Regions from separate parts of the Metabacillus sp. 22489 genome, predicted to be linked through region 1. Evidence: a T-box and tRNA genes for the amino acid it is inferred to sense, from the RefSeq annotation. Region 1 holds a T-box; the other holds one or more tRNA genes.

Region 1 (6,805 bases):
GATATACTTCATTCATTTCGGGTATTTGTCTTAATAATAAGTCCATTGAGTATTTTTCTATTTCTAAATGATTGATGTTATATAGTTTAGTAGCGATATGAGGAAATAATCCATTACGTTGAACTTTTACCTCATCATTTAAAAACAAATAGTGCTGCTTTTTACGTTTCCTACTAGAAACACCATGTGAAAGCACGGTTGAGCTTGATGGGTATTCTGGGTCAAGTATTAATAAACAAGCTTTAATTAATTGGGACAAACCATAGAATAGCAACATAGGTTGTATCGCTTGGGGAGATTGATTCGCCTGCATAAAGAAATTTTCACCGTGCTTAAGAAAATAAACAAATCTGTAACAGTTATCATATGAAAGTTGATTTGAATTGTTTATGTGTAAATGTTGGTAAATGTTGTCTAGCCTTTTTTGAATCGTTTGTGTTGATTGATATGATAGTAAGCGTTCCCAATATTGTTGTGTCATGAATTTACACTCCATTTAATAATATTCTAAATATTTAAATTCTTTTCTCCTTCCTTGACAGTCGTGTTTACTGTTGTTAATCTACTAATAATATTTTGCCGAAAAAAGGGGGATTTACTTATGTGGGAACAAAAATTTTCTAAAGAAGGTTTAACTTTTGATGATGTATTATTGGTACCAGCAAAATCTGAAATATTACCTAGGGATGTAGATTTAAGTGTACAGCTTACCCCTACCTTAAAATTGAATATTCCAATTATTAGTGCGGGTATGGATACTGTAACTGAAGCAGAGCTTGCTATTGCGATAGCGAGACAAGGTGGTCTTGGTGTAATCCATAAAAATATGTCCATTGAGCAACAGGCTGAGCAGGTAGATAAAGTCAAACGTTCTGAACGAGGAGTAATTACTGATCCCTTTTACTTAACTCCAGAACATCAAGTTTATGACGCTGAACATTTAATGGGGAAATATCGTATTTCTGGTGTTCCTATTGTAAACAACCCTGAAGAACAGAAGTTAGTTGGTATTATTACTAACCGTGATATGCGATTCATTCAAGATTTTTCAATTAAAATTAGTGATGTGATGACAAAGGATAATCTTGTCACAGCAGGAGTAAATACAACTTTGAAAGATGCAGAAAGTATCCTTCAAAAGCATAAAATTGAAAAATTACCTCTTGTCGATGAAACTGGTGCTTTAAAAGGATTAATTACAATTAAAGATATTGAAAAAGTCATTGAATTTCCAAATTCAGCTAAGGATGCACATGGTCGACTTATTGTTGCAGCAGCTGTTGGTGTAACTGCTGACACAATGGTACGAGTAGAAAAGCTAGTTGAGAAAAATGTTGATGCAATCGTTGTTGATACAGCACATGGACATTCAAAAGGCGTTTTAGAGACAGTGAAAAAAATACGTACTGAATACCCAAATTTAAATATTATCGCAGGAAACGTTGCAACTGCTGAAGCAACAAAGGCACTTATTGAAGCAGGTGCCAATGTTGTAAAGGTTGGAATAGGGCCTGGTTCTATTTGTACAACAAGGGTTGTAGCTGGTGTTGGTGTTCCGCAAATTACAGCTGTTTATGATTGTGCTACAGAAGCTAGAAAACACGGAATTGCAATCATTGCAGATGGAGGAATTAAGTACTCAGGTGATATGGTAAAAGCACTTGCAGCAGGCGGCCATGCAGTAATGCTTGGAAGCTTATTGGCAGGTACTTCCGAAAGTCCAGGAGAGACAGAAATTTATCAAGGTAGACGTTTTAAAGTATACCGTGGAATGGGTTCAATCGCTGCAATGGAAAAAGGAAGTAAGGATCGTTATTTCCAAGAGGATAATAAGAAATTTGTTCCAGAGGGTATTGAAGGAAGAACACCATATAAAGGACCGTTATCTGAAACGATTTACCAATTAGTTGGCGGTATCCGTTCAGGAATGGGCTACTGTGGTACTAAAAATCTTCAAGAATTAAGAGAAAATACTCAGTTTATCCGAATGACTGGTGCAGGCTTAAAAGAAAGTCACCCACATGATGTTCAAATTACGAAAGAAGCTCCAAACTATTCATTATAAAAGGAAATAAGTGAGACGTTCGTCTCACTTATTTTTTTAGTTAAAAGCAAATATGATAAAAATGACAGAATTATAACAATTGACAGAGTGTTGCACACTGTCTATTTTTTTTACTCTATATATGTTAAAATCGATCATGTTGTTTCTAAAACGTAAAGAGAATCAAAATGAATAGTTTACCCAATTTCATTAAAAATAATGAGATATTTATATATAAATAAAAATTAAATTAGGAGGCACTAAATTGAACAATAAACGTACTAAATTTATCGTTTTTCTCTTTTTGTTCACATTAATTGTTACGGCTATTTCTCCACTTAGAACTGCAAGTGCTGCAGAAAATTCAATTGATGTTAATGCTAGCTCAGCAATCATTATTGAGGAAAGTACAGGAACAATCCTTTATGGTAAAAATATTGATGAGAAATTACCAGTTGCTAGTATGGCAAAGGTAATGACAGAGTATTTAGTATTAGAGGCTGTAAAAGAGGGACGAATTAAGTGGGAGCAAACATATACACCAAGTGAGTATGTATATAAAATTTCTCAAAACAAAGAGTATTCAAATGTCCCATTAAGACAGGATGGTTCATATACTGTTAAAGAATTATATGAAGCGATGGCTATCTATTCAGCAAATGGAGCAGCTATTGGATTAGCTGAAATTATTTCAGGAACAGAAACAAATTTCATTAAGCTTATGAATGAGAAAGCAAAAGAGCTTGGCTTAACGAATTATGAATTTGTTAATGCAACTGGATTAGAAAATGGAGACCTAATGGGAATGCACCCAGAAGGTACAAGCCCAGATGCTGAAAACAAATTATCAGCACGTGATATGGCATTATTATCACAAAAGCTTATTCAGGATTTTCCGGAAGTTATAGAAACAGCTAGTATTGCGAAAAAGACCTTTAAAGAGGGAACTGAAATGTTGAACTGGAACTGGATGTTACCAGATTCAACCATTAAAGGTTATGAATATGAAGGGGTAGATGGATTAAAAACAGGTTCTACTAATAAAGCTGGTTCATGTTTTACGGCAACAGCAACAAAAAATGGAATGCGTGTAGTAGCGGTTGTAATGAATGCAAAGGGTGAGAACTTACATTCAGCGAGATTTTTAGAAATGGAAAAAATGTTAAATTATGGATTTAATAATTTTGCTGTAAAAGAAATCTTTCCAGCAAAATATCAAGTTGAAAAGCAATCAAGTTTACCAGTAGTAAAAGGTAAGGAAAAAAGCGTATCAATTCAAACAAAGGATCCATTAACATTAGTAATCCGAAATGGTGATGAAAAGGCATATAAAGCCAAATTTAATATTAATAAAGATAAATTAACAAAAAACGGTGAACTGACTGCTCCTTTGAAAAAGGGTGAAACGGTTGGAACCATGACTGTTAGTTATACAGGAAATGGTGAAGCATTAAGTTTTATTCAAGAAGGAAAACAACCGCAAGTTGATGTTGTTACAGAGGTTGCGGTTGAAAAAGCAAATTGGTTTGTTCTATCTATGAGAGCTGTTGGAAGCTTTTTTAGTGGTTTATGGGGAACAATAACAGATACAGTAAAAGGTTGGTTCTAAGAGAAGGCTCCTAATGAAGGGAGCCTTTTTACTATATTTCTTTTAAATAATCTATTATTTTTGAATTGTTTTACTAATTCTCGTTATTTTGATAGGATTTTTATAAAAGTTAGGATAAAATATAGCGTAGATGAATTTTATAAATCTCTATTACAAATCCTATTTAAAGGAAATTACATAAGGGGGACAAACAGAATGAGTAATACAACTGGTACTGATCGCGTAAAACGTGGTATGGCTGAAATGCAAAAAGGCGGCGTTATTATGGACGTTGTGAACGCTGAGCAGGCGAAAATTGCAGAGGAGGCAGGTGCTGTAGCCGTAATGGCATTAGAACGTGTCCCTGCTGATATTAGAGCTGCTGGTGGCGTTGCTAGAATGGCTGATCCGACAATTGTTGAGGAAGTAATGAATGCAGTATCTATTCCAGTAATGGCAAAAGCACGTATTGGGCATATTGTTGAAGCGCGTGTTCTTGAAGCGATGGGAGTAGATTATATTGACGAAAGTGAAGTATTAACTCCAGCTGATGAGGAATTTCATCTATTGAAAAGTGATTTCACTGTACCATTTGTTTGTGGTTGCCGTGATTTAGGTGAAGCAACTCGTCGTATCGCAGAAGGTGCTTCGATGCTACGTACAAAAGGTGAGCCAGGCACAGGAAACATTGTTGAGGCTGTACGTCATATGCGTAAAGTAAATGCGCAAATCCGAAAAGTAGTCGCAATGAGTGAAGATGAATTAATGACTGAAGCTAAAAATCTTGGAGCACCATTTGAATTGCTTCTTCAAATTAAAAAAGAAGGCAAACTGCCAGTTGTTAACTTTGCAGCAGGTGGCGTTGCAACTCCTGCAGACGCTGCATTAATGATGCAATTAGGCGCAGATGGGGTATTTGTAGGTTCTGGTATTTTTAAATCAGAGAACCCAGCAAAATTTGCTCGTTCAATCGTTGAAGCAACTACACATTACCAAGACTATGAATTAATCGCTAAGCTTTCAAAAGGACTTGGATCTGCTATGCAAGGTATTGAAATTTCAAGCCTATTACCAGAGCATAGAATGCAAGAGCGTGGATGGTAATTAAAAGGAGTTTTATTCATGTTAAAAATAGGTGTTTTAGGTTTACAAGGGGCTGTTAGGGAGCATATCCAGTCAATTGAAGCATGTGGTGCTGAAGGGATTGTCATCAAACAAGTGAATCAGCTTGAAGAAGTAGATGGCTTAATCATTCCCGGTGGAGAGAGTACGACAATGCGTCGGTTAATTGATAAATACGATTTTATGGACCCATTAAAAGAATTTGCAGCTGCAGGAAAGCCGATGTTTGGTACATGTGCAGGCTTAATTTTACTTGCAAAAAATCTCGTTGGGTATAATGAATCCCATTTGGGCTTGCTTGATGTAACAGTTGAACGCAATTCCTTTGGACGCCAAAAGGACAGTTTTGAGGCTGAGCTGACAATAACCGGTGTTGGTGAGAATTTTGTAGGAGTATTTATTCGAGCTCCACATATTGTGGAAGTAGGAGAAGATGTTGAAATTCTATCGAAACATAATGGACGAATTGTTGCGGCGCGCCAGGGGCAATTTTTAGGATGTTCTTTCCATCCAGAATTAACAGATGATCACCGTATGACACAATTATTTATTAATATGGTGAAAGAATCCAAATAAATGTATAAAATTGTTGCGTGTGCTACACACTTGTAGTAAGTTATGATTACGATAGTAAATATGTTAACGTGATGATAGGAACTAGTAGCAGGATGTTCTATCTTAAGAGAGCTGATGGTCGGTGTGAATCAGTGATAGATGCTTGTGAATCCATCCTTGAATGAAATACTGAACGAGTAAAGCTTTAGTAAGTATTTCCGGTAAAAGGCCGTTATCAAATAAGTGAAAGGTACAATTGTATCTTTAACTAGGGTGGCAACGCGGGTAACTCTCGTCCCTTTTGGGATGGGGGTTTTTTGTATTTTTATCATTATTTTTAAAGGAGAATAGGTATGTTAGATATTAAATATTTACGTAATAACCTTGAGGAAGTAAAAGAAAAGTTATCAAAGCGTGGAGAAGATTTAACTGACTTCGGAAAGTTTGAAGACTTAGATAAGAAAAGAAGAGAATTAATTTCTGAAACTGAAGAATTAAAAAGTAAAAGAAATGATGTTTCTTCTCAAATTGCCCAGCTGAAAAGGGAAAAGAAAGACGCTGATCAATTAATTATTGAGATGAAAGAAGTAGGAGAAAAAATAAAAGGATTAGATGAAGAACTGCGTGAGGTAGAGAAGGAATTAGAGGTTCTATTACTTTCTATCCCTAATATTCCACATGAAAGTGTACCAGTAGGTGATACAGAGGATGATAATGTGGAGGTACGAAAGTGGGGGGAACTTCCTGAGTTTTCATTTGAGCCAAAACCTCATTGGGATATTGCAGATGAATTAGAAATACTAGATTTTGAAAGAGCTGCAAAAGTTACAGGAAGTCGATTTGTTTTTTACAAAGGCTTAGGTGCAAGATTAGAGAGAGCTTTGTTTAATTTTATGCTTGATTTGCATGTCGATGAACACGGATATACAGAGATTTTCCCACCATTCATTGTCAATCGTGATAGTATGACAGGAACTGGACAGCTACCTAAATTTGAAGAGGATGCTTTTAAAATTGCTGGAGAAGATTATTTCTTAGTACCAACTGCAGAGGTTCCTGTAACGAATCTACATCGTGAGGAAATTCTATCAGTAGAACAGTTGCCTATCAAATATGTGGCGTTTAGCACAAACTTCCGCTCAGAGGCAGGATCTGCCGGAAGAGATACGAGAGGTTTAATTCGCCAACATCAATTCAATAAAGTAGAACTAGTTCGTTTTGTAAAACCAGAGGATTCTTATGCTGAGCTTGAGAAGCTAACAGGACACGCTGAAAAGGTCTTGCAATTATTAGAGCTTCCTTATCGTGTTATGAGTATGTGTACAGCTGACCTAGGCTTTACTGCAGCTAAAAAATATGACATAGAGGTATGGATTCCAAGCTATGGTACGTACCGCGAAATTTCTTCATGTAGTAATTTCGAATCATTCCAGGCAAGACGTGCTAATATTCGCTTTAGACGCGATCCGAAGGCGAAGGTTGAACATGTTCATACA
Region 2 (8,475 bases), on a different contig from region 1:
ATATATGAAACTGGTGCAAACGGAGTAGTGATTGATTTAACTTCACTAGATGTCATTGACTCCTTTATTGCGAAAGTACTTGGGGATGTAATAAATATGTCAAAATTAATGGGAGCAAAGGTTGTGTTAACGGGGATACAGCCTGCTGTAGCAATCACTTTAATTGAACTTGGGATTCAGCTAGAGGGAGTGCAAACAGCTTTAGATTTAGAAAAAGGCCTCGAAACATTACGGCGGGAGTTGGGGGAGTAAGCATGGAGAACCAATCCTGTGTGAAGATTACCACTGAGTGGGATATTGTGGCGGCACGTCAATTAGGACGTAGCGCAGCAAAAGAGATCGGTTTCGGTCCGGTAGATCAAGCAAGAATTACAACAGCGATATCAGAACTAGCCCGTAATATTTACTTATATGCAGGACGTGGTGAAATACAAATTGAACTTATTGAGCAAAATGGCAAAAAAGGATTAAAGATAATCGCGGATGATAAAGGTCCTGGAATACAAGATATTCGCCAAGTTATGGAGGATGGTTATTCGACATCAGGTGGGTTAGGTGCTGGGTTACCTGGTGTTAAGCGCTTAATGGATAATTTTGATATTAATTCCGAGGTTGGAATTGGTACAACGATTCATGCGGTGAAATGGTTACGGTAGGAGGGGTTGAATGGATTTTAGACATTTTTTAGAGGAAAAGTATGTAAGTCTTTTAAGAAATTACATAAATAATCAAACGGAAACAGCTTTGTATCAGGGACAAAAGTTTAGTAGAAAATCGATTGAGCACCAAGTACCCCCTGAGGAAATTATTAGTACACATCGTAAAGCTCTTCAGGAATTATATCCGCAAATCCAGAGTGAAGTCCTCACCTCTTTGGACTTTTTACTAGAGGTCATGATGGGGTATGGCTTAGCTTATCAAGAGCATCAAAGTTTACGAGATCAACAATTAGAAATTAAGTCAGAAATTCAAATCGCCGCAAATGTTCAACGTTCCTTATTAGAAACATCTATACCACATGTAGATTCATTAGATATAGGAGTTATAAGTGTTCCTGCCAAGCAGATGAATGGAGATTTTCATCACTTTGTACAGGATGATGAGGCAATTAGTGTTGCAGTAGCTGATGTGATTGGGAAAGGGATTCCTGCGGCACTTTGTATGTCGATGATTAAGTATGCGATGGATAGCTTGCCAGAATCACGAAAAAGCCCAAATCAGGTTTTAGAAAATTTAAATAGAGTTGTTGAGAGAAATGTAGACCCAAGCATGTTTATTACGATGTTTTATGGAATGTATAACATTGAAAAACATATTTTTACATATGCATCTGCTGGCCATGAGCCTGGCTTTTATTATTTCGCAGAGAAGGATACATTTGAGGATTTAAACTCAAAAGGACTTGTTTTAGGTGTAAATAAACAAGTAACGTATGAGCGGTATGAAAGACAAATTGAAGTGGGAGATATGATTGTATTATTGACTGATGGAGTAACTGAATTAAGAACGGAAAGTGGTTTTGTTGAAAGGTCGTTTATCACCAGCTTAATACAAAAATATAAACATTATTCTTCGCAGAAATTAGTGGAAAAAATATTTAAACATTTTGAAAAGATGCAGGACTTTCAATTAAGGGATGACTTTACTTTAATAATACTAAGAAGAGTGGTTTAATCTACCCGTTTTTCGGGTATGGAAAGGATACAAAAGCTCTTTCTGAGGTGAAGAAGGATGGACATAAAAATTGAAATTACGAATAATAGTGATGAAACGAATATATCGATTACAGGTGAAATTGATGTATATACAGCTCCAAAATTGAGGGAGTCAATTTTCCCGCTTGCACAAATGCCGAATCCTTCTATTGTTGTAAGTCTTGCAAATGTTTCTTATATGGATAGTACAGGATTAGGAGTGTTTATCGGTTTGTTAAAAATGGTTAGAAAAAATGAAGGTCAGCTCAGACTAATTGAGCTGTCAGAACGATTGGTACGCTTATTTAGAATAACAGGCTTAAATGACATCATTGATATATCTTCTAAATCAAAGGGTGGAGTACAATGAATCAATTAGTGGATTATATAGAAATGAAGATTCCCGCAAAGCCAGAGTATGTAGGAATTATACGATTAACTCTTTCAGGAATTGCCAGTAGAATGGGATATTCATATGATGAAATTGAGGATTTAAAAATTGCCACTAGTGAAGCGTGTACAAACGCAGTACAGCATGCCTACAAACATGATGAGGGTGGAGATATTGTTGTAGGGTTTGGCCTTTATGAAGATCGCCTGGAGGTAATCATTGCAGACGATGGTAACAGCTTTGATTTTGAACAAGTGAAAAGTGAACTCGGCCCCTTTTCTGCTTCAAGTCCTATAGATCAGCTGCCTGAAGGTGGATTAGGTCTGTATTTGATGGAAACGCTTATGGATGAAGTCCGTATCCTTGATAAATCAGGTGTTACAGTCTTCATGATTAAGTATTTAAGTGAGGGGCGAATCAAACATGGCGCAACCATCTCAAACTTCGAAGCTAACTAAAGAGGATATAAATAAGCTCATCTTACAATTTCAACAGAATGAAGAAGAAATGGCTCAAACTGTTCTTGTTGAATACTATTCGGGCTTAGTCGATACGTTAGCGAAAAAGTATTCTAAAGGGAAAGGGTTCCATGAAGACTTAAAGCAAGTGGGGATTATTGGATTGCTAGGGGCGATTCGGAGGTATGATCCTTCTATTGGAAAGCCATTTGAGGCTTTTGCGATTCCAACGATTATCGGAGAAATAAAACGATTTCTTAGAGATAAAACATGGAGTGTCCATGTGCCAAGACGGATCAAGGAATTAGGACCGAAAATGAAAGCCGCGGTTGATGCTTTAACAAATGAAAAGCAACGCTCTCCTAGAGTCGAAGAGATAGCAGAGTATTTGGATGTTACAGAAGAAGAAGTGTTAGAAACGATGGAAATGAGTAAAAGTTATCATGCTTTATCTGTTGATCATCCAATCGATGCTGATGCCGAAGGAAGTACGGTGACAATTCTTGATATAGTAGGTGCGGAAGATCAAGGCTATGAAAAGGTAAATCAAAGGCTCATGTTAGAAAGTGTTCTTCATGTTTTAACAGAACGTGAAAAGGAAATTATTGATTATACGTTTATTATGAATAAAAGCCAAAAGGAGACGGGCAAAAAGCTGGGGATTTCGCAAATGCATGTTTCGCGGATACAGAGGAGGGCTATCCAAAAATTGAAAGAAGCGATCGATGGAGATTTGTTTAACTCGGAGATGGAAAAATGATAATTCAGGAGTCAAATAGTTTTGTTCGGACGTTAGCATATCAAATACCTAAACAAGGAAAGGATTGCTGTGGGGATAGTTTTTTTCTAAAGGCAACAGATGAATATTTGATTTGTGCATTGGCTGACGGACTAGGAAGTGGTGAACGTGCAAATGAGTCATCCTCTGCGATAAGTACGTTAGTTGAAGAGAAACATGATGAAAAAGTTGAAGTGTTAATTGAGCTATGTAATAAGGAATTAAAAAATAAACGTGGCGCAACAGTTTCTATATTAAAGATAGAATTCCAGACAAAGCAGTTCACATATAGCTCAGTAGGTAATATTCGCTTTGTTTTTTCTTTGCCCTCAGGCTCATATATTTATCCGATACCGATTTTAGGATATTTATCAGGGAAACCCCAGAAATATCGCACTCAAACGTATTCCTATGAACAAGGGTCTAAATTTATCATTTATACAGATGGTCTTGTATTACCTGCTGTTAAAGCATTGTTAGAAAAAAGCCATTCTGTTGAGGAATTATCACAATCCTTGAAACAGTATACAAACAATCGTAATGATGATTTAACCTATATAGTCGGTCAACTATTTTAGTATTAGGTATTAGGAATGGTTGAACGGCTTTTATTTTTATTTAATCGTAGCTCTTAGCAGCAGATTAGCGAATTATCCTCTCTAAGTGCTTAGGTGGAATGAAAGGTAAGGAGCAAATTTTTGGCTTTAGGCTTACTAAGTCCACTGTTTTCCTTTGTTTGGAAAACGAATTTAAGATAAAATGATATGAGAATGCTGAAATATATTGGAGGCTTATGATGATCGATAAACAGGATTATATCATGCAACATATTAGTAAAGAGCTTTCTATAAATGTAAAACAAATAGCGAATGTTATATCGTTATTAGAGGAAGGGAATACAGTTCCGTTTATAGCTAGATATCGGAAAGAGCAAACTGGTGCACTTGATGAGGTGCAAATTCGCGATATTTCAGAAAAGTGGACATACATACAGAATTTAGAGAACCGTAAAGAGGAAGTCCTTCGCTTAATAGAAGAACAAGGAAAACTAACAGAACAGCTTGCTGCAGAAATAAAAAGCGCAATGAAGCTTCAACAAGTTGAAGATTTATATCGACCATACAAACAAAAAAGACGTACTAAAGCAACGGTTGCAAAGGAAAAGGGATTAGAACCGCTTGCTAAGTGGATTTTACAATTGCCAACTGAAGGAGATGTTTTTGATAAGGCAAAGGAATTTATAAATGAAGAAAAAGAGGTTCACACGGCTGAAGAGGCAATACAAGGTGCAAAGGACATTATTGCTGAGCAAATTTCTGATGAGCCAAAGTACCGTCAATGGATTCGCGATGTGACATTTAGAAAAGGGAAAATAGCTTCTGTCGTAAAAGATGAAGAGAAAGACGAGAAAAATGTTTACGAAATGTATTACGAATATGAAGAGCCTATCTTAAAAATTGTTCCGCATCGTGTGCTTGCGATAAATCGTGGTGAGAAGGAAGAAATTCTTCGCGTATCAATAATGCCACCTTATGAGCAAATCGTAGAATATCTTCAGAAGCAGGAACTGAATAAAGCGACGATAGTGAGGGATCTTATCGTTGAAACAATTGAAGATGCGTATAAAAGGTTAATTCAGCCTTCAATTGAAAGAGAAATACGAAAAGAGTTATCTGAAAAAGCAGAGGACCGTGCCATTCATATTTTCTCTGAAAATCTAAGAAATCTATTATTACAGCCGCCTTTAAAAGGAAAAATGGTATTAGGTGTAGACCCTGCATATCGGACAGGCTGTAAATTAGCAGTAGTTGACCAAACGGGGAAAATGCTACATATCGGTGTTGTATATCCACATCCGCCAGTAAATAAAACAGAACAAGCAAAGACTACTGTCATAGAGATTCTTAAAAAATATAATATTGAAGTAATAGCAATCGGAAATGGAACAGCGTCAAGAGAAACAGAACAATTTATCTCTGATATTTTAAAAGATAGCAAAAGTGAAGCCTCATATTTAATTGTTAACGAGGCAGGTGCAAGTGTATATTCAGCATCTGATTTAGCGAGAGAGGAATTCCCTGACCTTCAAGTAGAGGAACGAAGTGCAGTTTCTATTGCGCGAAGATTGCAGGATCCTTTAGCAGAGCTAGTGAAAATTGACCCGAAATCAGTTGGAGTTGGCCAATATCAACATGATGTTTCTCAAAAGAAGCTAAATGAATCATTAACATTTGTTGTTGAGACTGTAGTTAACCAAGTTGGAGTTAACGTCAATACCGCATCGTCTTCATTGCTACAATATGTTGCTGGCCTTAGTAAATCGGTAGCAAATAATATTGTAAAAAGAAGAGAAGAGCTTGGTGGGTTCTCCAATCGTAAGCAATTAAAGGACATACCAAGACTAGGTGCAAAAACATACGAACAGTGTATAGGTTTCTTAAGGGTGTTAGAAGGTGATCAACCTTTAGATCGTACAAGTATCCATCCTGAGCATTACAATGAGGTGAAGAAACTACTAAAGCAACTTGGTGTAACAGAGTCAGATTTAGGTAGTGATAAATTAAAGGAACAAGTAAAAAACCTGAATTTAAAAGAAACCTCATCAATACTTGAAATTGGTGAATTAACTTTAAAAGATATATGTGATGCGCTTATTCGTCCTGAAAGAGATCCGCGCGATGATGTTCCTAAGCCGCTATTAAAGAAGGATGTTCTGAAGCTGGAGGACCTTAAGGAAGGTATGGAGCTCCAAGGAACGGTACGTAATGTTGTAGATTTTGGAGCATTTATTGATGTCGGAGTAAAACAGGACGGACTTGTTCATATATCAAAGTTAAGTAATAGCTTTGTTAAACATCCACTAGATATCGTATCTGTTGGTGATGTTGTAACGGTATGGGTAGATAGCGTTGATTTTAAAAAAGGAAGAGTAGCATTAACAATGGTAAAAGAATAAAAAGAAACACTGCCTACGAGCAGTGTTTTTCTCTATAGAAAAACCAACACTGATTAAGTAATCTGATTTGATATCGATTTTTTTCTAAGAAAGCACGTCGCATTTGGCTTTGTAACCATGATGGCATTGCTCATACCTCCTTATCCATTATAATGGAGTATGGGTGTTTATAATGTATGCATAAGACTAGGTTGATGTTACTAAAAAAGTGAGGAAATAATTTTGGATGATAAAAAGCTGCAACAACTAGTTGAGGAAATTTCATTAAGGTTTTTTAATAAAAAATTTACCCACAAAGCAACATTCAATAAAAGACTTAGAACTACTGGTGGACGTTACATATTGAATACCCACAACATAGATATTAATCCGAAATATTTAGAAGAGCACGGACTTGATGAAGTGATAGGTATTATTAAACATGAGCTCTGTCATTATCATCTTCATATAGAAGGAAAAGGATATAAGCATCGTGACAACGATTTTAGAGATTTGTTAAAGAAGGTTGGTGCACCAAGATTTTGTACACCTTTAAAATCCGAACCCAAAAGCGTGAGAAAAATCCTTAAATATCAATGTAAAAGCTGTCAGCAAATATTTAATCGGAAGAAAAAAGTGGATACGACTAAATATGTATGCGGGAAATGTGGTGGGAAAATCTATCTGATGAAATAGGGTTGACGAAAGAGGTAAAGCTATGATAAATTATAAAAGCCGTCGCTGATGGCATGTAATTGAATAAAAAATAGATAGTATTGACATGATAAGTGATACTAACTATAATAAAAGAAGTCTTTTATATTGTTCCGCAGTAGCTCAGTGGTAGAGCTATCGGCTGTTAACCGATCGGTCGTAGGTTCGAGTCCTACCTGCGGAGCCATATGGGGAAGTACTCAAGTGGCTGAAGAGGCGCCCCTGCTAAGGGTGTAGGTCGTGTAAGCGGCGCGAGGGTTCAAATCCCTCCTTCTCCGCCATACGTTATGGCCCGTTGGTCAAGCGGTTAAGACACCGCCCTTTCACGGCGGTAACACGGGTTCGAATCCCGTACGGGTCATTTTTAATATGTGGAATCTAATAGGAAGTGGACATATCTTATTTCCATGATTCGTCCACCTCCTATTTATTTCTTTGATTTCGTTTGGTCCGGTAGTTCAGTTGGTTAGAATGCCTGCCTGTCACGCAGGAGGTCGCGGGTTCGAGTCCCGTCCGGACCGCCATTTTACTTTTTGGCAATAATTACAACTTGAAGTTGTAGTTGAGACGTGGTATTATATAATTCTTGTTGTTTAATTTACTCAAAACATAATATTCGATGGGCTATAGCCAAGTGGTAAGGCAACGGACTTTGACTCCGTCACTCGTTGGTTCGAATCCAGCTAGCCCAGCCATTTTTATTTTTTCTTTAAAATACTATATTTCATTATTGTAATGAGCCATTAGCTCAGTTGGTAGAGCACGTTCGAATAAGCTACAAAGCGAAACATCAGCGCGCAAATCGAGCTTCTACTTGAATAATCATACTGAGATTTGGGCGTCAGATACAAGTCGTGTAAAGAATAGTAATACTCATTGATAAAATGAGCCATTAGCTCAGTTGGTAGAGCATCTGACTTTTAATCAGAGGGTCGAAGGTTCGAGTCCTTCATGGCTCACCATTTACACACCGTGCGGGTGTGGCGGAATTGGCAGACGCGCTAGACTTAGGATCTAGTGTCCTTGTGACGTGGGGGTTCAAGTCCCTTCACCCGCACCATTGATTCGTTCGCGGTCGTGGCGGAATGGCAGACGCGCTAGGTTGAGGGCCTAGTGGGGGCAACCCCGTGGAGGTTCAAGTCCTCTCGGCCGCACCAAAATAAATCAAAAAAGTTCTTGACTTTACGTATTGCACTTGATATAATATTCTAGTCGCTTTAAAACAATATAAGTTGCGCCCGTAGCTCAATTGGATAGAGCGTTTGACTACGGATCAAAAGGTTAGGGGTTCGACTCCTCTCGGGCGCGCCATAATAACGGGAAGTAGCTCAGCTTGGTAGAGCACTTGGTTTGGGACCAAGGGGTCGCAGGTTCGAATCCTGTCTTCCCGACCAGCGGAGTTATAATTTAATGCGGGTGTAGTTTAGTGGTAAAACCTCAGCCTTCCAAGCTGATGATGAGGGTTCGATTCCCTTCACCCGCTCCAATGATCTTTGAAAACTAAA

What was found. A T-box is a leader RNA that pairs with one kind of tRNA and senses whether it is charged. The one in region 1 lies ahead of serS (serine--tRNA ligase), so its partner is inferred to be a tRNA-Ser.
Region 2: it encodes a tRNA-Ser, which carries the amino acid that the T-box ahead of serS (serine--tRNA ligase) is inferred to sense. The anticodon was not compared.

Annotation. Positions count from the first base shown of each region.
Region 1 covers NZ_JBQENT010000069.1:9,128-15,932, reverse strand. The annotation lists gene ACTJJ9_RS24745 (YaaC family protein) at 1-481, opposite strand, end outside; gene guaB (IMP dehydrogenase) at 602-2,065, shown strand; gene ACTJJ9_RS24735 (D-alanyl-D-alanine carboxypeptidase family protein) at 2,310-3,653, shown strand; gene pdxS (pyridoxal 5'-phosphate synthase lyase subunit PdxS) at 3,849-4,736, shown strand; gene pdxT (pyridoxal 5'-phosphate synthase glutaminase subunit PdxT) at 4,755-5,330, shown strand; T-box leader at 5,393-5,612, shown strand; gene serS (serine--tRNA ligase) at 5,663-6,805, shown strand, end outside.
Region 2 covers NZ_JBQENT010000050.1:155-8,629, reverse strand. The annotation lists gene ACTJJ9_RS22125 (STAS domain-containing protein) at 1-252, shown strand, start outside; gene ACTJJ9_RS22120 (anti-sigma regulatory factor) at 255-656, shown strand; gene ACTJJ9_RS22115 (PP2C family protein-serine/threonine phosphatase) at 667-1,674, shown strand; gene ACTJJ9_RS22110 (anti-sigma factor antagonist) at 1,732-2,064, shown strand; gene rsbW (anti-sigma B factor RsbW) at 2,061-2,543, shown strand; gene sigB (RNA polymerase sigma factor SigB) at 2,509-3,303, shown strand; gene ACTJJ9_RS22095 (PP2C family serine/threonine-protein phosphatase) at 3,300-3,899, shown strand; gene ACTJJ9_RS22090 (Tex family protein) at 4,142-6,277, shown strand; gene cmpA (cortex morphogenetic protein CmpA) at 6,291-6,404, opposite strand; gene ACTJJ9_RS22080 (SprT family protein) at 6,500-6,952, shown strand; tRNA gene ACTJJ9_RS22075 (tRNA-Asn) at 7,083-7,157, shown strand; tRNA gene ACTJJ9_RS22070 (tRNA-Ser) at 7,161-7,251, shown strand; tRNA gene ACTJJ9_RS22065 (tRNA-Glu) at 7,260-7,331, shown strand; tRNA gene ACTJJ9_RS22060 (tRNA-Asp) at 7,418-7,494, shown strand; tRNA gene ACTJJ9_RS22055 (tRNA-Gln) at 7,591-7,665, shown strand; tRNA gene ACTJJ9_RS22050 (tRNA-Lys) at 7,857-7,932, shown strand; tRNA gene ACTJJ9_RS22045 (tRNA-Leu) at 7,945-8,030, shown strand; tRNA gene ACTJJ9_RS22040 (tRNA-Leu) at 8,042-8,127, shown strand; tRNA gene ACTJJ9_RS22035 (tRNA-Arg) at 8,205-8,281, shown strand; tRNA gene ACTJJ9_RS22030 (tRNA-Pro) at 8,288-8,364, shown strand; tRNA gene ACTJJ9_RS22025 (tRNA-Gly) at 8,383-8,456, shown strand.